DNA from 2 places in the Cloacibacterium sp. TD35 genome. Region 1 is predicted to be linked to the other one. Evidence: riboswitches for the same ligand, from Rfam matches in the RefSeq annotation. Region 1 holds a riboswitch; the other holds the start of a gene.
The links. Region 1 has a riboswitch for S-adenosylmethionine ahead of N7277_RS01470 (homocysteine S-methyltransferase family protein). Riboswitches for the same ligand answer to the same signal wherever they lie in the genome.
Positions count from the first base shown of each region.

Region 2: another riboswitch for S-adenosylmethionine. It lies ahead of N7277_RS04550 (O-acetylhomoserine aminocarboxypropyltransferase/cysteine synthase family protein); the one in region 1 lies ahead of N7277_RS01470 (homocysteine S-methyltransferase family protein).

Region 1 covers NZ_CP104850.1:330,792-338,752, reverse strand. Annotated here, with positions in the region: gene N7277_RS01485 (hypothetical protein) at 1-324, shown strand, start outside; gene metF (methylenetetrahydrofolate reductase [NAD(P)H]) at 321-1,283, opposite strand; gene metH (methionine synthase) at 1,315-3,966, opposite strand; gene N7277_RS01470 (homocysteine S-methyltransferase family protein) at 4,006-5,016, opposite strand; SAM riboswitch class I at 5,080-5,190, opposite strand; gene N7277_RS01465 (MGH1-like glycoside hydrolase domain-containing protein) at 5,340-7,952, shown strand; gene N7277_RS01460 (DUF2851 family protein) at 7,949-7,961, opposite strand, start outside.
Region 2 covers NZ_CP104850.1:992,261-1,000,221, reverse strand. Annotated here, with positions in the region: gene N7277_RS04575 (hypothetical protein) at 56-538, opposite strand; gene N7277_RS04570 (DUF6705 family protein) at 764-1,237, opposite strand; gene N7277_RS04565 (hypothetical protein) at 1,255-1,584, opposite strand; gene N7277_RS04560 (homoserine dehydrogenase) at 1,709-2,899, opposite strand; gene N7277_RS04555 (homoserine O-acetyltransferase family protein) at 2,942-3,880, opposite strand; gene N7277_RS04550 (O-acetylhomoserine aminocarboxypropyltransferase/cysteine synthase family protein) at 3,910-5,205, opposite strand; SAM riboswitch class I at 5,343-5,452, opposite strand; gene N7277_RS04545 (glycoside hydrolase family 3 C-terminal domain-containing protein) at 5,696-7,957, shown strand.

The sequences.
Region 1 (7,961 bases):
AATGGAAAATTCGGTTGGATTGAAAAATTGAAGTTTTTAATGGCTAAATTTTTTATAAAAAATAAGAAAATGGTTGGCTTAGTTTTCGGAATTGTTCCAGAATGGCAAAGAAAAGGCATCGATGGATTTATGATTTGGGAAGGCACAAAACATTTCAGAAAGACCAGAAATTATACCGATTACGAAATGCAATGGATTGGAGATTTTAATCCAAGAATGATTAAAATTGCCGAAAATTTAGAAACGAAAGTCACGAGAAAACTCGCGACTTATCGTTATATTTTTGACCGAAATTTTCCGTTTGAAAGACATAAAATGCTTTAGTCTTTAAACACTTCAGAAGCAATTCTTTTTACCACTTCACTTTTTCCCATAGAATAATAATGAAGAACAGGAGCGCCGTTTTTCATTAAATCTTTGCTCTGCTGAATGCACCAGTTGATGCCAATTTCTTTTACTTCTTTGTTGTCTTTTGCTTTAGCAATGGCAATCACCAACTCGTTAGGCAAATCTACCTTAAAACGATGCGGAATCATACTTAGTTGAGACTTGGTAGTAATCGGTTTTAATCCTGGGATAATAGGAACGTTAATACCAGAAGTTCTGCATTTTTCTACAAAATCGTAATATTTTTGATTGTCGAAAAACATTTGCGTCACGATATAATCTGCGCCTGCTTCTACTTTTTTCTTGAGGTGGTAAATGTCCTGTTCCAGACTTGCTGCTTCCATGTGTTTTTCAGGATAACCAGCAACACCGATGTTAAAATCTGTACAAGCAGAATTTTCTAAACTTTCGTCTAGGTAAGTTCCGTGATTCATTTTCACGATTTGTTCTACCAAATCTTTGGCAAAAGCATGTCCGTTTTTCTCGGGTTTAAAATAGGTTTCCGTTTTCACCGCATCTCCTCTTAAAGCCACTACATTATGAATTCCCAAAAAATCGATGTCAATTAAGAAATTTTCGGTGTCTTCCTTAGAAAATCCACCGCACAAAATATGCGGAACTGCATCTACACCATATTTATTCTGAATGGCAGCACAAATTCCCACAGTTCCCGGTCTTTTTTTTACTACTCGTTTTTCCAGAAGTCCATCTTCACGCTCTACATATTCATATTCTTCACGATGGTACGTAACATCTATAAATGCAGGATTAAATTCCATCAATGGATCAATCGCATCAAATATTGACTGTATATTTTGACCTTTTAGAGGTGGCAAAATTTCAAAAGAAAAAAGTGTTTTTCCGTTTGCGTTTTGTATGTGTTCTGTAACTTTCATTTTCTCAATTCAAAGTTCAATATTTTAAATTTTAAGCTAAATTCGGGCTCAGCCATTTTCTCGCCAATTCTAAATCTATATTTTTTCTTTCTGCATAATCTTTTAGCTGGTCTTCTGTAATTTTTCCTACTCCGAAATATTTTGCTTTAGGATTGGCAAAATAATATCCAGAAACAGAAGCTGTAGGGAACATTGCCAAACTTTCTGTCAATTCTAATCCTATGTTTTCCTTCACTTTCAACACTTCCCAAATCGTGGTTTTTTCTAAATGGTCTGGACAAGCAGGGTAACCAGGAGCAGGACGAATTCCTACATATTTTTCAGAAATTAAATCTTCATTTTCTAGATGTTCATCACTAGAATAACCCCAAATTTCAGTTCTTACTTTTTTGTGTAAATATTCTGCAAAAGCTTCTGCTAATCGATCTGCCAATGCTTTTACCATAATCGCATTGTAATCATCATGCTCTGTTTCATATTTTTGTGCCAATTCATCGGTTCCAAAACCTGTAGTCACCGCAAAAGCACCAATGTAGTCTTGTTTCCCAGAATCTTTTGGAGCGATAAAATCACTCAAAGCCAAATATTCTTTGCCATCAGATTTTTTATGTTGTTGACGAAGCGTTCTAAATGTGAATATTTCCTCACCGTTTTTCAGTTCAATATCGTCTTGCTCATTAGAATTGGCAGGGAAAATTCCAAAAATTGCTTTTGCAGTTAATAATTTTTCCTCCACGATTTTCTTCAACATTTTTTGAGCATCTGCAAAAAGTTCCGCTGCGTGTTCTCCTACAATTTCGTCTTCTAAAATCTGAGGATACTTTCCAAACAAATCCCAACTTCTGAAAAACGGACTCCAATCGATGTAAGGAAGCAGTTCTTCTAAATTTTGATTTTCAATCAATTGAATACCTAAATTTTTAGGTTCAGAGATGGTCTCATTTTCCCAATCGATTTTGAATTTTTGATTTCTCGCTTCTTCTATCGAAATGTATTCTTTGTCAACCTGTCTGTTTAAAAATTTCTCACGAAAATCTGCATAATCTGCTTTTAGTTCAGAAATAAACGCTCCATTTCTACTGCTCAATAAAGAACTTACCACGCCAACTGCTCTAGAAGCATCATTTACATGAACCACAGCATTTTTATATTTTGGGTCTATTTTTACCGCAGTATGTGCCTTAGAAGTTGTAGCGCCACCAATCATCAATGGGAAATTGAGGTTTTGACGATCTAGTTCATTGGCAATATGTACCATTTCGTCTAAACTTGGCGTAATCAAACCGCTTAAACCAATAACGTCTACTTTTTCTTCAATGGCTGTTTGAATAATTTTTTCTGCAGGAACCATCACTCCTAAATCTATAATTTCGTAATTGTTACAGCCCAAAACCACACTCACAATATTTTTACCAATGTCGTGAACATCGCCTTTTACAGTAGCCATCAATACTTTTCCGTTGGCTTTTTGAGCTGAATCTTTCTCAGCTTCAATAAACGGTTGAAGATAAGCCACTGCTTTTTTCATAACTCTGGCAGACTTTACCACTTGAGGAAGAAACATTTTTCCACTTCCGAATAAATCTCCCACTACAGACATTCCCGTCATTAGATTTCCTTCGATAACATCCAAAGGTTTTGCTGAAATTTTTCGGGCTTCTTCTACATCTTCTTCAATAAAACGGTCAATTCCTTTTACCAAAGAATGAGTAATTCTGTCTTGCAAAGGCTGATTTCGCCATGCTAAATCTTCTACTTTTTCTTTTTTTACGGATTTATGTTTTTCAGAATAATCCAATAATCTTTCGGTAGCATCATCTCTTCTGTCTAGCATTACATCTTCTACCAGCTCCAACAAATCTTTAGGAATTTCGTCGTAAATTTCTAACATTGCAGGGTTTACGATTCCCATATTCATACCAGCTTTGATGGCGTGATAAAGGAAAACGGAATGCATCGCTTCTCTTACCGTATCATTTCCCCTAAATGAAAACGAAACGTTAGAAACACCACCAGAAACCGAAACGTAAGGTAGATTTTTGCGTACCCATTTTGTTGCATTGATGAAGTCCAAAGCATTTTTGCGATGCTCTTCCATTCCAGTTGCAACAGGGAAAATATTCAAATCGAAAATAATATCTTCGGCAGGGAATTTTACAATTTCCGTCAAAATTTGATAGCTTCTTTTGCAAATTTCTATTCTGCGTTCGTAATTATCAGCTTGCCCATTTTCGTCAAAAGCCATTACAACTACCGCAGCGCCATATCTTTTGATGGCTTTGGCTTGACGAATAAATTCTTCTTCGCCACCTTTTAAACTGATAGAATTGACTACACATTTCCCTTGAACTACTTGTAAACCAGCTTCTAAAATTTCCCATTTAGAAGAATCTATCATCATTGGAATTCTGGCAATGTCAGGTTCTGAGGCGATTAAATTCAAGAATTTAATCATGCAATATTTTCCGTCTAAAAGCCCATCATCAAAACAAATGTCTAAAATCTGTGCGCCTCCTTCTACTTGATGACGAGCAATATCTAGAGCTTCAGAAAATTTTTCTTCTTTAATCAATCTGAGAAATTTCTTAGAGCCTGCTACATTGGTTCTTTCTCCAATATTGATAAAATTGGATTCTGGAGTTATAATTAAAGGTTCTAGGCCCGAAAGTTTTAAATATTTCATATTTAACTAAAATAAAAATGTACCAATAAAACCATAGGTTTATACTGATACATTCATTTTTCTTGGTTGATAATTTTTAACAATTTTTGCGATTGCAGCAATGTGGTCAGGAGTTGTTCCGCAACAACCACCAACGATATTTACCAATCCTTTTTCTGCATATTCACGGATTTGTTCTGCCATAAATTCTGGTGACTCATCATATTGACCGAAAGCATTCGGTAAACCAGCATTTGGATAAGCAGAAATGAAAAATTCAGAATTATTAGAAATGGTTTCTAAATAAGGCGTCAATTGTTTCGCGCCTAGAGCACAATTAAATCCTACACTCAATAAATTAAGATGAGAGATAGAAATCAAAAATGCTTCTGCAGTTTGTCCGCTAAGCGTTCTTCCAGATGCATCTGTGATGGTGCCAGAAACCATAATTGGAATCTGAATTTTTCTTTCTTCTTGAATTTGGTCTATGGCAAAAAGTGCAGCTTTCGCATTTAAAGTATCAAAAATGGTTTCTACCAAAAGAATATCAGAACCGCCATCTAAAAGTGCTTCTGCTTGTTGTTTGTAAGCAATTCTTAACTCGTCAAAAGTAATTGCTCTGTAACCAGGATCATTTACATCTGGAGAAAGAGATGCTGTTTTATTAGTAGGGCCAATAGAACCAGCAACAAATCTAGGTTTATCTGGAGTTAAAGCTGTGAATTCATCACAAACTTTTCTCGCAATTTTTGCGGATTCATAATTCAGTTCATACACCAAATCTTCCATGTGGTAATCTGCCATTGCAATGGTAGTGGCAGAAAAGGTGTTGGTTTCTATGATGTCTGCACCAGCTTCTAAATATTTTCTGTGTACTGCTTCTATAGCATGAGGCTGAGTAAGAGAAAGTAAATCATTATTTCCCTTCAATGGAGATTCCCAATTTTTAAATCTCTCCCCACGATAATCTTCTTCCGTAAACTGATATCGCTGAAGCATAGTTCCCATAGCTCCGTCTAGAACAAGGATTCTTTGCTGTAAATTTTGATAAAGTATTTCGCTATTTTGCATTTCAATGTGATTAAAAAAAATGAAATGCTATCAAGAAAAGTTGAGGGAATCAACTGTTTTTATGTGTTATCTATCCCAAAAATGAGTAGAATGTAGCACCTTTTCTCGTTTCAGAAACGCGATAGGTTGCCAAGGTTTCACAGAGTCTAATCTCTCCACCTTTCTTGATAACATTTCGATTATATGAAAGAACAAATCTTTTGCAAAGCTATATCATTTTTTTCACAATAAGAAATTGTCATTGAAAAAATTAATCTAAATGAAATTTTATAGTTTTTATTTTTTTCTACCTTCGCATCATATTATTTTAAAAAATAATGGTTATGAATGCTGAAAAACAACGATTACTAGATATAAATTATAGAACTTGGGGACCATATGTAAGCAATAGACAGTGGGGAAACGTAAGAGAAGATTATTCCTTTGATGGAAATACTTGGGGAGCAACTGGTCATGATGACGCAGAAAGCAGAACTTACAGATGGGCAGAAGAAGGAATCGCGGGAATTTCTGATGACAAACAACGTTTGTGCTTCGCTTTTTCTTTTTGGAATAAAAAAGATAAAATGGTCAAAGAGCGTTTCTTTGGGTTGAGCAACCATCAAGGAAATCATGGTGAAGACATTAAAGAAATTTTCTATTATTTAGATAATACGCCTACTCATTCTTACATGAAAATGGTGTACAAATATCCGCAAAATGCCTTTCCTTACGAAGATTTAATCAAGACAAATGCAGAGCGAAGCAATAAGGAAACAGAATACGAAATTATAGATACGGGAGTTTTTGACCAAAATGAATATTTCGATATTTTTATAGAGTATGCCAAAATTCACCATGATGATATTTTAATCAGAGTTACCGTCACCAACCGAAATACAGAAAAAGCAACCTTGGTGATTTTGCCCACACTTTGGTACAGAAATAACTGGAGTTGGGGTTATGGTCAGTATAAACCTAATTTTACAACTCGCCATCGCGGACAGATAGAAATAAAACATGAGAGTTTAGGAATGAAAAAACTTTATTCTCGTGATAAATCAGTTAAAATTCTTTTCTGCGAAAATGAAACCAATACCGAAAAATTATTCGGAAAAAAATCTGAAAATAAATATTTTAAAGATGGAATTAATAATCATATTGTTCATCAGGAAGATACTGTAAATCCTAAAAAATTCGGAACGAAAGCTGCTTTTGTAATCGATATGGAATTAGAAGGTGGCGAAACCAAAACCTTTGATTTCAGAATGTCTCCTCATAAAATGGAGAATGCTTTTTTTGATTTTGATGAGGTTTTTGAATTAAGAAAAAAAGAATCAGATGAATTTTATTATGAAATTCAAAAAGATTTTACTTGTGAAGATGAAAAAAATGTTCAGCGCCAGGCTTTTGCAGGATTGCTTTGGAACAAACAATTTTATCATTATAAAGTTGGAAAATGGTTAAATGGAGACCCAAATTTCCCAGTGGAAAGAAATTTTGAGCATCATGTAAGAAACGTAGAATGGAAACATATGAATTGCAAAGACATTATTTCTATGCCAGATAAATGGGAATATCCTTGGTTTGCAACGTGGGACTTAGCCTTTCACTGCGTGAGTTTTAGCATTTTAGATCCAGATTTCGCCAAAAATCAATTGCAATTATTGACTAAAGAATGGTACATGCATCCTAACGGTCAGCTTCCAGCGTATGAATGGGATTTTTCAGATGTCAATCCGCCAGTTCACGCATGGAGCACCTTTAGAGTTTTTAAAATCGATGAAAAAATCAATGGAAAACCAGACATTCAATTTTTAGAAAGTGTTTTTCAGAAACTGTTGCTCAATTTTACTTGGTGGGTAAACCGAAAAGATAAAAACGGGAAAAATGTTTTCGGTGGAGGATTTTTAGGTCTTGATAACATTGGTGCTTTTGACCGAAATATGCAGTTTAAAAACGGAGAATATTTAGAACAAGCTGATGGAACTTCTTGGATGGCGATGTTTGCTCTGAATATGATGAGAATTTCTATGGAGTTGGCACTATATAATCCAGTTTATGAAGACATGGCGATTAAATTTTTTGAGCACTATCTCTACATTGCAGAAGCCATGGAAAATCTTGGTGAAGGAAAAAATGGACTTTGGAGCGAAGAAGACGGATTTTTTTATGACGTTTTGCAGCTTAACGACGGAACGGGAATTTCTTTAAAATTAAGAAGTATTGTAGGTCTCATTCCAATGTTTGCAGTAGAAGTGATAGAACACGAAATGCTTCAAAAACTGCCTAATTTTACCGAAAGAATGGATTGGATTCTGAAAAATAAACCTGAACTAGCCAAATTGGTTTCGCATTGGGATGTAGAAGGAAAAGGCAGGAAGCATCTTATGAGTATTTTGAGAAAAACGAGATTGACCAAAATTCTGAATAGAATGTTAGACGAAAAAGAATTTCTAAGTAAATTTGGAATTCGTTCGATGTCAAAAGTGTATGAAAAAAATCCGTTTCAGTTAGAAATTAATGGCATCAATCACGTTGTGCATTATATACCTGCGGAAAGTGATAGCCGTATGTTTGGCGGAAACAGTAACTGGAGAGGTCCGATTTGGTTCCCGATTAATTTTTTAATTGTAGAAAGTCTTCAGCGATTTCATTTTTACTATGACGAAAGTTTGAAAGTGGAGTTTCCTACGGGCAGCGGGAATTTCCAAAATCTAAATTATGTGGCAGATCATTTGAGTCAAAGATTGTGCAATATTTTCTTGCCAGACAAAAACGGAAATCGTGCTTTTAATGGGAACATTGATAAATTAAACCATGATGAACATTTCAAAAATTACATCATGTTCTACGAATATTTTCATGGAGATAATGGTCGTGGAGTAGGAGCTTCCCACCAAACTGGTTGGACTTCTACCGTTGCCAAATTATTGCATCCGAGATTGAAAAATTAAGTCTTTAAA
Region 2 (7,961 bases), 660 kb from region 1:
AACAGAAGTGAGGAGTTTTTAGAATTCTTTTATTGCTGAAAATATTTTTTCTAATTTATCTAGCTATTCTATCCTTATTATCCCATCCATTTATTCCATAGTATTCAATCTTTTCAATTTTAAGCTTAGAAAAGAATTTTACCATATCTTCATTCCATATTCCTTCATACTTCCTCGTCAAGGGTATTATCTCATCTGGTATCTGATCTTGAAACGTAATATTAAGCATAGGAATTGGGAGCTTATTGTCAATTAGAGGACCTCTTTCTTCTATTCTTGAAAAATATAACCGCAAAATATAGAGTTTCCTACTATTAGCATATTTACCGTCATAACCAAAGGACACTATTTTATCTTTTACTATAAAATTCTGGTAAAACTCAGAAAATTCTTTTCCATAATAAAGTTTTTTATTATTAGCACTTTTCTGCAATGTAGATAATAATTCATTATACTTCTTATTATAATCATTGAATTGTGCTGAACAATTTTGTATTAAAAATAACGCTAATACAAATAAAATAATTTTGTTTTTCATTTTAAAATTTTATTTACAAGTTGATGTAGAAGTTGTTCCATTTTCTTCTTCTAATAATTTGTATTTGCTTATAATTCTAATCAAAAAAAATAAAAATAGCAAAGAAATCTCCTTGCTATTTTTTGCTTTATTGTTTTGTGAAAACTAAATTTTCAATTTGTGGCAAGTGCACTGTAGTAGAAGCGTCTGTATAATCTGGACAATTTTCTTTAGTAATGATGGTACTCATTGACTTATAGTTATAAATGAATTAGAACTCACCAATTTGAAAAATAACATTCCTGAACCAACACGACAGTTTACTCCAGAATAATTTAAATAAACAATATTTGCGGTGTAGTTATAATTAATGCTAATTATATCATATATGTTCAAATCATTCACTATTTTGTTTTCTATTATATTCCCAGCATTGTCTTTAATTAAATGTTGAACAATTAGTACATCCTGAAAAAATGACTTTGAACCAAACATAAGAGACTTTTTAATAACTTTACTAATCTTCAGAGTTATAGTTTTATTATCATATACAGCTTTCCAATTTCCAATAAAAGCATCATATTTATTATCAATATCTTTAAAATATGAATTGGCTGGATATTGAGTGATATCTGAATTTAAAGGGTATTCTTGCGATTTACATGAGTTAATCATTATAAATGTTATAATGATTAGAATTTTTAATATTAGGGTTTTCATGATTTAATTTTTAATAGTTAACAAGGATTAGTTGTTGTAGTTCCATCTGAGTTTTCATTGATTGTAGATGTTGTACCGTTTTCTTCTTTTATTAGTAGTATCTTTCCTTCCAGTCCCATTTCTTTTAACAAATCAAAAAATAGTCGTTCATTTCCTTTTTGATTTAAGTTTATCCAATCATTCGAATACCTATTTTGAGGGTCTCTTAAAAGAGATGAAATCAATGTATTGTATGCATAATCAATATTTTTAAGATAAGCCTCTTTTTCCGTTTGTGTCATTTCAGGAGGTAATTCTGCACTTCCGCTAGTAAATCTAATAAAATAATTACCCGTACCAAAAACCAATCATAAAATTTATAATTTCTGAACCATAAATTACGATTTTGAGACGCAATAATGTCCTTTATACAAAAAATAAAGCGTCATTTTTCAGAGAAAAACAACGCTTAAGGAAAAAACAAGTTAATAATTATAAAATATCAATCAACACAAATGACACCTCATCTTGATGCTTTGTGAAAAGGTCTTTTAGTTGCTGAAAACGAATGCTTCCTACGAAATAAGCATCTTCTCTATTGCCATAAAACTCTTCGATTTCTTCAAAATAATTTTCAAAATTTTTGCTGTCTTTGGCTTTATGTCTAAATAATACTTTCAAAGGAAAATCTTGAGCCAGTTTCAGATTTTCTGAGTTGGCAATTTTCTTATATTCATATCTGTAATCATAAGCAATCGCAGAAATATCAGACAAAACTGCACTTGCAGTAGGCAATGAACCCGCACCTCTTCCATAGAAAAATTGCTTATCAGCAAAAGCGGTTTGCACTTTTACTCCATTAAAAACATCACTCACTGTAGAAAAAGTATCGGTAGATTTTACAAATTTAGGAATCACGAGTGCGATGACTTCTTCTTCATTTCTTTTTTGAGCGTATGCCAATAATTTAATCTGTAGATTTTTTTCTTTGGCATATTTGAGCTCTAAATCTCCCAAATTCTGAATTCCTACATTGAAAACTTCTTCTGGTTTTGTTGTAATTCCGAAAGAATGCGTCAATAGAATTTGAAGTTTAGAACGTGCATCAAAACCACCTGTATCCAAAATAGGACTGCTCTCTGCATAGCCTTTTTCTTGGGCTTCTTTCAATGCTTCTTCATAGCTTAAATTATCTTGGAAAGTTTTGGTCAAAATATAATTGGTAGAACCATTTACAATTCCTTGAATGGATTGCAGAAAGTCATTATTATAATACTCTTCTAAATTTCTGATAATCGGGATACTGCCACAAACTGCCGCTTCATACAGGAAAGGAACCTGATGCTTTTTTTGCAGTTCATACAATTCTTCGAAATGTTCTGCAATCATTTTTTTGTTCGCCGAAACCACTGCTTTCCCTTTTTCTAAAGCGGTTTTCACAATTTCAAAAGCTGCATCTGCATCATCTATCAATTCTACTACTAGATTAATTTCTTCGTCTTGCAGGATTTCGTTTTTATCATAATGAAAATGCTCCGGCGAAATATTTCTAGGCTTATCTTTATGCTTTACCACAATTTTTTTGATGGTGGCATCTACCGTTTTACTCTTGTGTAAGACGTCATAAAGACCAGTTCCTACCACTCCATAACCAAACAATCCTATCGTTAATTTTTTGCTCATTTTTTTAATTTTAATTTTTTTAAAATCATCTATCTTGCTTTCTTATAAGTTGAAATGCTTTTTAAGCAATGTTGAAATTTTCTCGGTTTCGATTAAAAATCCATCATGACCATAGAGTGAAGAAATAACTTCTAGCTTTGCGTTTTTTATATGTTCAGCTATAAATTTTTGCTCCGAAACAGGGAAAAGAATATCACTGTCTATCCCAATCACCAAAGTTTCAGCGGTAATTTGGTTCAAAGCATTTTCCACTGAATTTCTTCCCCTTCCCAAATGGTGAGAATCCATAGCTTTAGAAAGCATGAAATAACTTTCTTTAGAAAATCTTTTTCTGAGTTTTTCGCCTTGATACCTTTGATAAGAAGCTGCTCTATATTGTTCTAATTTTTCTTCTTCATCAGTTTGAGTAGATTCAAAAGTAGCATAGTTTCTGTACGAAAGCATGGCAATAGCTCTTGCTGCATCTATTCCGTTTTCACCTAATTCCAGCGCCATTCTTTGTACTTCATTAAAAGCAATTCCCCACGCAGAATGCTTTGCATTGGTAGCAATTACAAATAATTTTTTAATAAAATCTGGTTCTGCAATCGCCCACTCTAAACATTGCATTCCGCCGAGAGAACCTCCTAGAAGCAATTCTATTTCAGAAATTTGTAAAAATTTTGCTAACTCTTGGTGAAGTTTTACCATATCACGAATGGTGATTAATGGAAGTTTTTCTTGTTTTTGGAAACTCGTTCCGTAACAAGAACCTAAAATATTGGCACAAACTATGGTATATTTTTCGGTGTCTAAGGTTAAATTTTCGCCAATGAAATTAGGCCACCAATCTTGCGCATCTGAATTTGCAGTTAAGGCATGACAAACCCAAATCACTTTTTTTTCTGGGGATAATTCACCAAAAATATGATAAGCAATTTCTACATTTTGTATTTCTGTTCCACTTTCGAGTAGAAAATTTCCGACTTCTAATTTTTTCAAAATCTAAGGTTTTAGCAAAAATCTGTAAGTTAAATTTTAGAAAATGACTGCTCTAAATCTGCGATAATATCATCTATATGTTCTATTCCCACGCTTAATCTAATTTGCCCTGGAGTAATTCCTGCTTTCAGTCTTTCTTCATCTGAGAGCTGCTCGTGTGTGGTAGAAGCTGGATTGATGATAAGCGTTTTAGAATCTCCTACGTTTGCTAAGTGTGAAACCAATTGTAAATTATCAATAAATTTTACCGCTGCTTCTTTTCCTCCTTTGATTTCAAAATTAAGCACTCCCCCGAAACCTTTTTTCAAATATTTTTTAGCATTTTCATAATCTGGGAAACTTGGCAAACCTGGATACAATACTTTTTCTACTTTCGGATGATTTTCTAAAAACTCCGCTAATTTCTGAGCATTTTCTACGGTTCTGTCTACTCTTAGTGATAATGTTTCTAAACCTTGTAGCAATAAAAATGAATTGAATGGAGAAATTGTAGGTCCGAAATCTCTAAGACCTTCTACTCTAGCTTTAATAGCAAAAGCAATATTTCCAAAAGGTCCATTTACTCCAAAAACATCTGAGAAAACCAAACCATGATAACTGTCCGAAGGTTCAGAAAACTGTGAAAACTTACCATTTCCCCAATCAAAATTTCCTCCATCTATAATGATTCCGCCAATAGAAGTTCCGTGACCGCCAATCCATTTGGTCGCAGATTCTACCACTACATTTGCGCCATGTTCAATCGGTCTGAAGAGATAACCACCTGCTCCAAAAGTATTGTCTACGATTAATGGAATATTATGTTTTTTAGCTACAGCTGAGATTGCATCAAAATCCGCAACGTTCAACGTAGGATTTCCTATGGTTTCTAAATAAATTGCTTTGGTATTTTCGTTAATGAGTTCTTCAAAACTTTCTGGAGCATCGTCTTTAGCAAATTGTGCTTCGATGCCTAATTTTTTGAAAGAAACTTTGAACTGATTATAACTTCCTCCGTATAAATAAGGCGAACTCACGAAATTGTCTCCTGCTTGTAAAATATTAGTAATTGCCAAAAATTGTGCAGCGTGACCAGAAGCGGTAGCCAAAGCAGCTACTCCACCGTGAAGTGCAGCCACACGTTTTTCGAAAACATCTGTGGTAGGATTCATGAGTCTGGTGTAGATATTCCCAAATTCTTTTAAACCAAAAAGATTGGCAGCATGTTCTGCACTGTTAAAAGTATAAGATGAAGTTTGGTAAAGCGGAACCGCTCTAGAATTGGTAGTTGGGTCGATTTCTTGACCAGCATGAAGTTGAAGCGTTTCAAATTTTAAATTGCTCATTTTTTTAATAATTTTTAATTGTTAAATATTAGAGCAACTTATTTGCAGAAAATTCTTGACGAAAGAGCATAAAAAAACTCTTCCGACAAGTCGAAAGAGTTTTTGATATAGTGTATGACTATTTTAAACTGATTTCAGACTTATCTTTCCCGATTATCGGGGTTGAATTTGGCACCTTACTTTCATTTCTGTTAGCAGGTTGCCAAGGTTTCGCAGGGTCAATTCCCTCCACCTTTCTTAATAAGTTGCATGTATAAAAGAACGTTTTTCGTGTTGCAAATATAAAGACAAGTTTTATAGAAAAACAAATTTTTAGAACAAAAAATATTTTTTTATTTTTTCAAAATATTATAACCTTCTCATTTATAAGGAATTTAGCAAATTTTAAGTTGAAAATTAAATTTTCAAATAAGTTTTAGGAAAAATACATTATCTCATTTTGAGATAATAATAAAAAGTTGTAGTTTTACTGAACCAAAAAATAATTCTTATGTTCAAGAAAATTGCACTTGTTTGCTTAGTCTCGTTAATGAGTTTTCAAGCAAAAGCACAAGAAAAAAAGACCGCTATTTATTTAGATGATTCGCAACCTATAGAAGTCAGAGTAGAAGATGCGCTTTCTAAAATGACTTTAGAAGAAAAAGTAGCGATGCTTCATGCTCAGTCAAAATTTAGTTCACCGGGAGTCCCAAGATTAGGAATCCCAGAATTTTGGACTACTGATGGGCCGCACGGAATTCGTCCTGAAGTAAAATGGGATGAATGGGAGCAAGCTGGTTGGACTAATGACTCCATCATTGCTTATCCTGCGCTTACTGCACTTTCTGCAACTTGGAATAAAAAAATGTCATGGAACTATGGAAAAGCTTTAGGAGAAGAAGCTCGTTATAGAAAAAAAGACATTTTACTAGGCCCTGGTGTAAACATATACAGAACTCCATTAAACGGTAGAAATTTTGAATACATGGGAGAAGACCCATTTTTATCTTCTAAAATGGTGGTTCCTTACATTAAAGGAGTTCAATCTAATGGTGTAGCAGCTTGTGTAAAACACTATGCACTTAATAATCAAGAACAATTCAGACATACCAGCAATGTAATTATAGACGACAGAACGCTGTACGAAATTTATTTGCCTGCTTTTAAAGCAGCTGTACAAGAGGGAAACACTTGGTCTATAATGGGAGCTTATGATATGTATAAAAATCAATTTTCTAGTCAAAATCAATACTTATTAAATGATATTCTAAAAAAAGAATGGGGTTTCAAAGGAGTTGTTGTTTCTGACTGGGGTGCTGTAAACGATACCAAGCAAGCCATAATGAATGGGCTTGACATGGAATTCGGTAGCTGGACGAATGGACTTTCTGAAGGAACTAGCAATGCTTATGATAATTACTATTTAGCGCATCCTTATTTAAAACTCATCAAATCTGGTGAAGTAGGAACTAAAGAATTGGATGATAAAGTGAGAAGAATCTTAAGACTAGCTTTCTTGACCACTATGAATAAAAACAAACCTTTTGGAAACATTGCTTCTGAAGAACACAGAGCAATTGCCAAGGAAATTGGTGAAGAGGGAATTGTATTGCTAAAAAACCAAAAAAATGTATTGCCAATTAATGTTTCTAAAACTAAAAAGATTGCTGTAATTGGTGAAAACGCTATCAAAATGATGACCGTAGGCGGTGGCTCTTCTTCATTAAAAGTAAAATATGAAACTTTACCTTTAGACGGCATTAAAGCAAGATTCGGGAAAGATGCAGAAGTTGCTTATGCAAGAGGTTATGTAGGAGATGTAGGTGGAGAATATAATGGTGTAAAAACAGGAAAAGACCTTACTGACAATCGTTCACAAGCAGAATTAACCAAAGAAGCGGTAGAACTCGCTAAAAATTCTGACTTTGTAATTTTCGTGGGTGGACTTAATAAGAGTGATTTCCAAGACAGTGAAGGAAATGACAGAAAAGATATGGGCTTACCTTATCATCAAGATGAATTAATTTCTGCTTTGGCGAAAGCGAACAAAAATTTCACCGTAGTTTTAGTTTCAGGAAATGCTGTAGAAATGCCTTGGGTAAAAGAAGTTTCTAGCATTGTTCAAGCGTGGTATTTAGGTTCAGAAAGCGGTCATGCTATCGCTTCAGTTTTAGCGGGTGATGCTAATCCTTCTGGTAAATTGCCATTCACTTTCCCTGTGAAATTAGAAGACAATTCTGCTCATCAATTAGGAGAATATCCGGGTAACAAAGAAGAATTGGCACAAGGAAAAGGAAAAGACCAACAAAACCCTATCAACATAAAATATAACGAAGGAATTTTCGTGGGTTACCGTTGGCATGACACTAAGAACATTAAACCTCTTTTCAGTTTCGGGCATGGATTAAGTTACACCACTTTCGAAATTGGTCAAGCTAAAACAGACAAAGCCGTTATTACCGAAGATGAGACTATCACCTTTACAATTCCAGTAAAAAATACAGGCAAAAAAGCAGGTGCAGAAGTAGTACAATTATACATAAGAGACGTAAAATCTTCTTTGCCAAGACCATTAAAAGAATTGAAAGGTTTTGAAAAAATATACTTAAATTCGGGTGAACAAAAAGTAGTAACCATCACGATTGACAAATCTGCATTAAGTTTCTTTGACCCTGTAAAACACGATTGGGTAGCAGAACCAGGTGATTTCGAAGCGCTTATTGGGAATTCTTCAGACGCTATAAAAACAAAAATCAAGTTTTCATTACAATAATTTT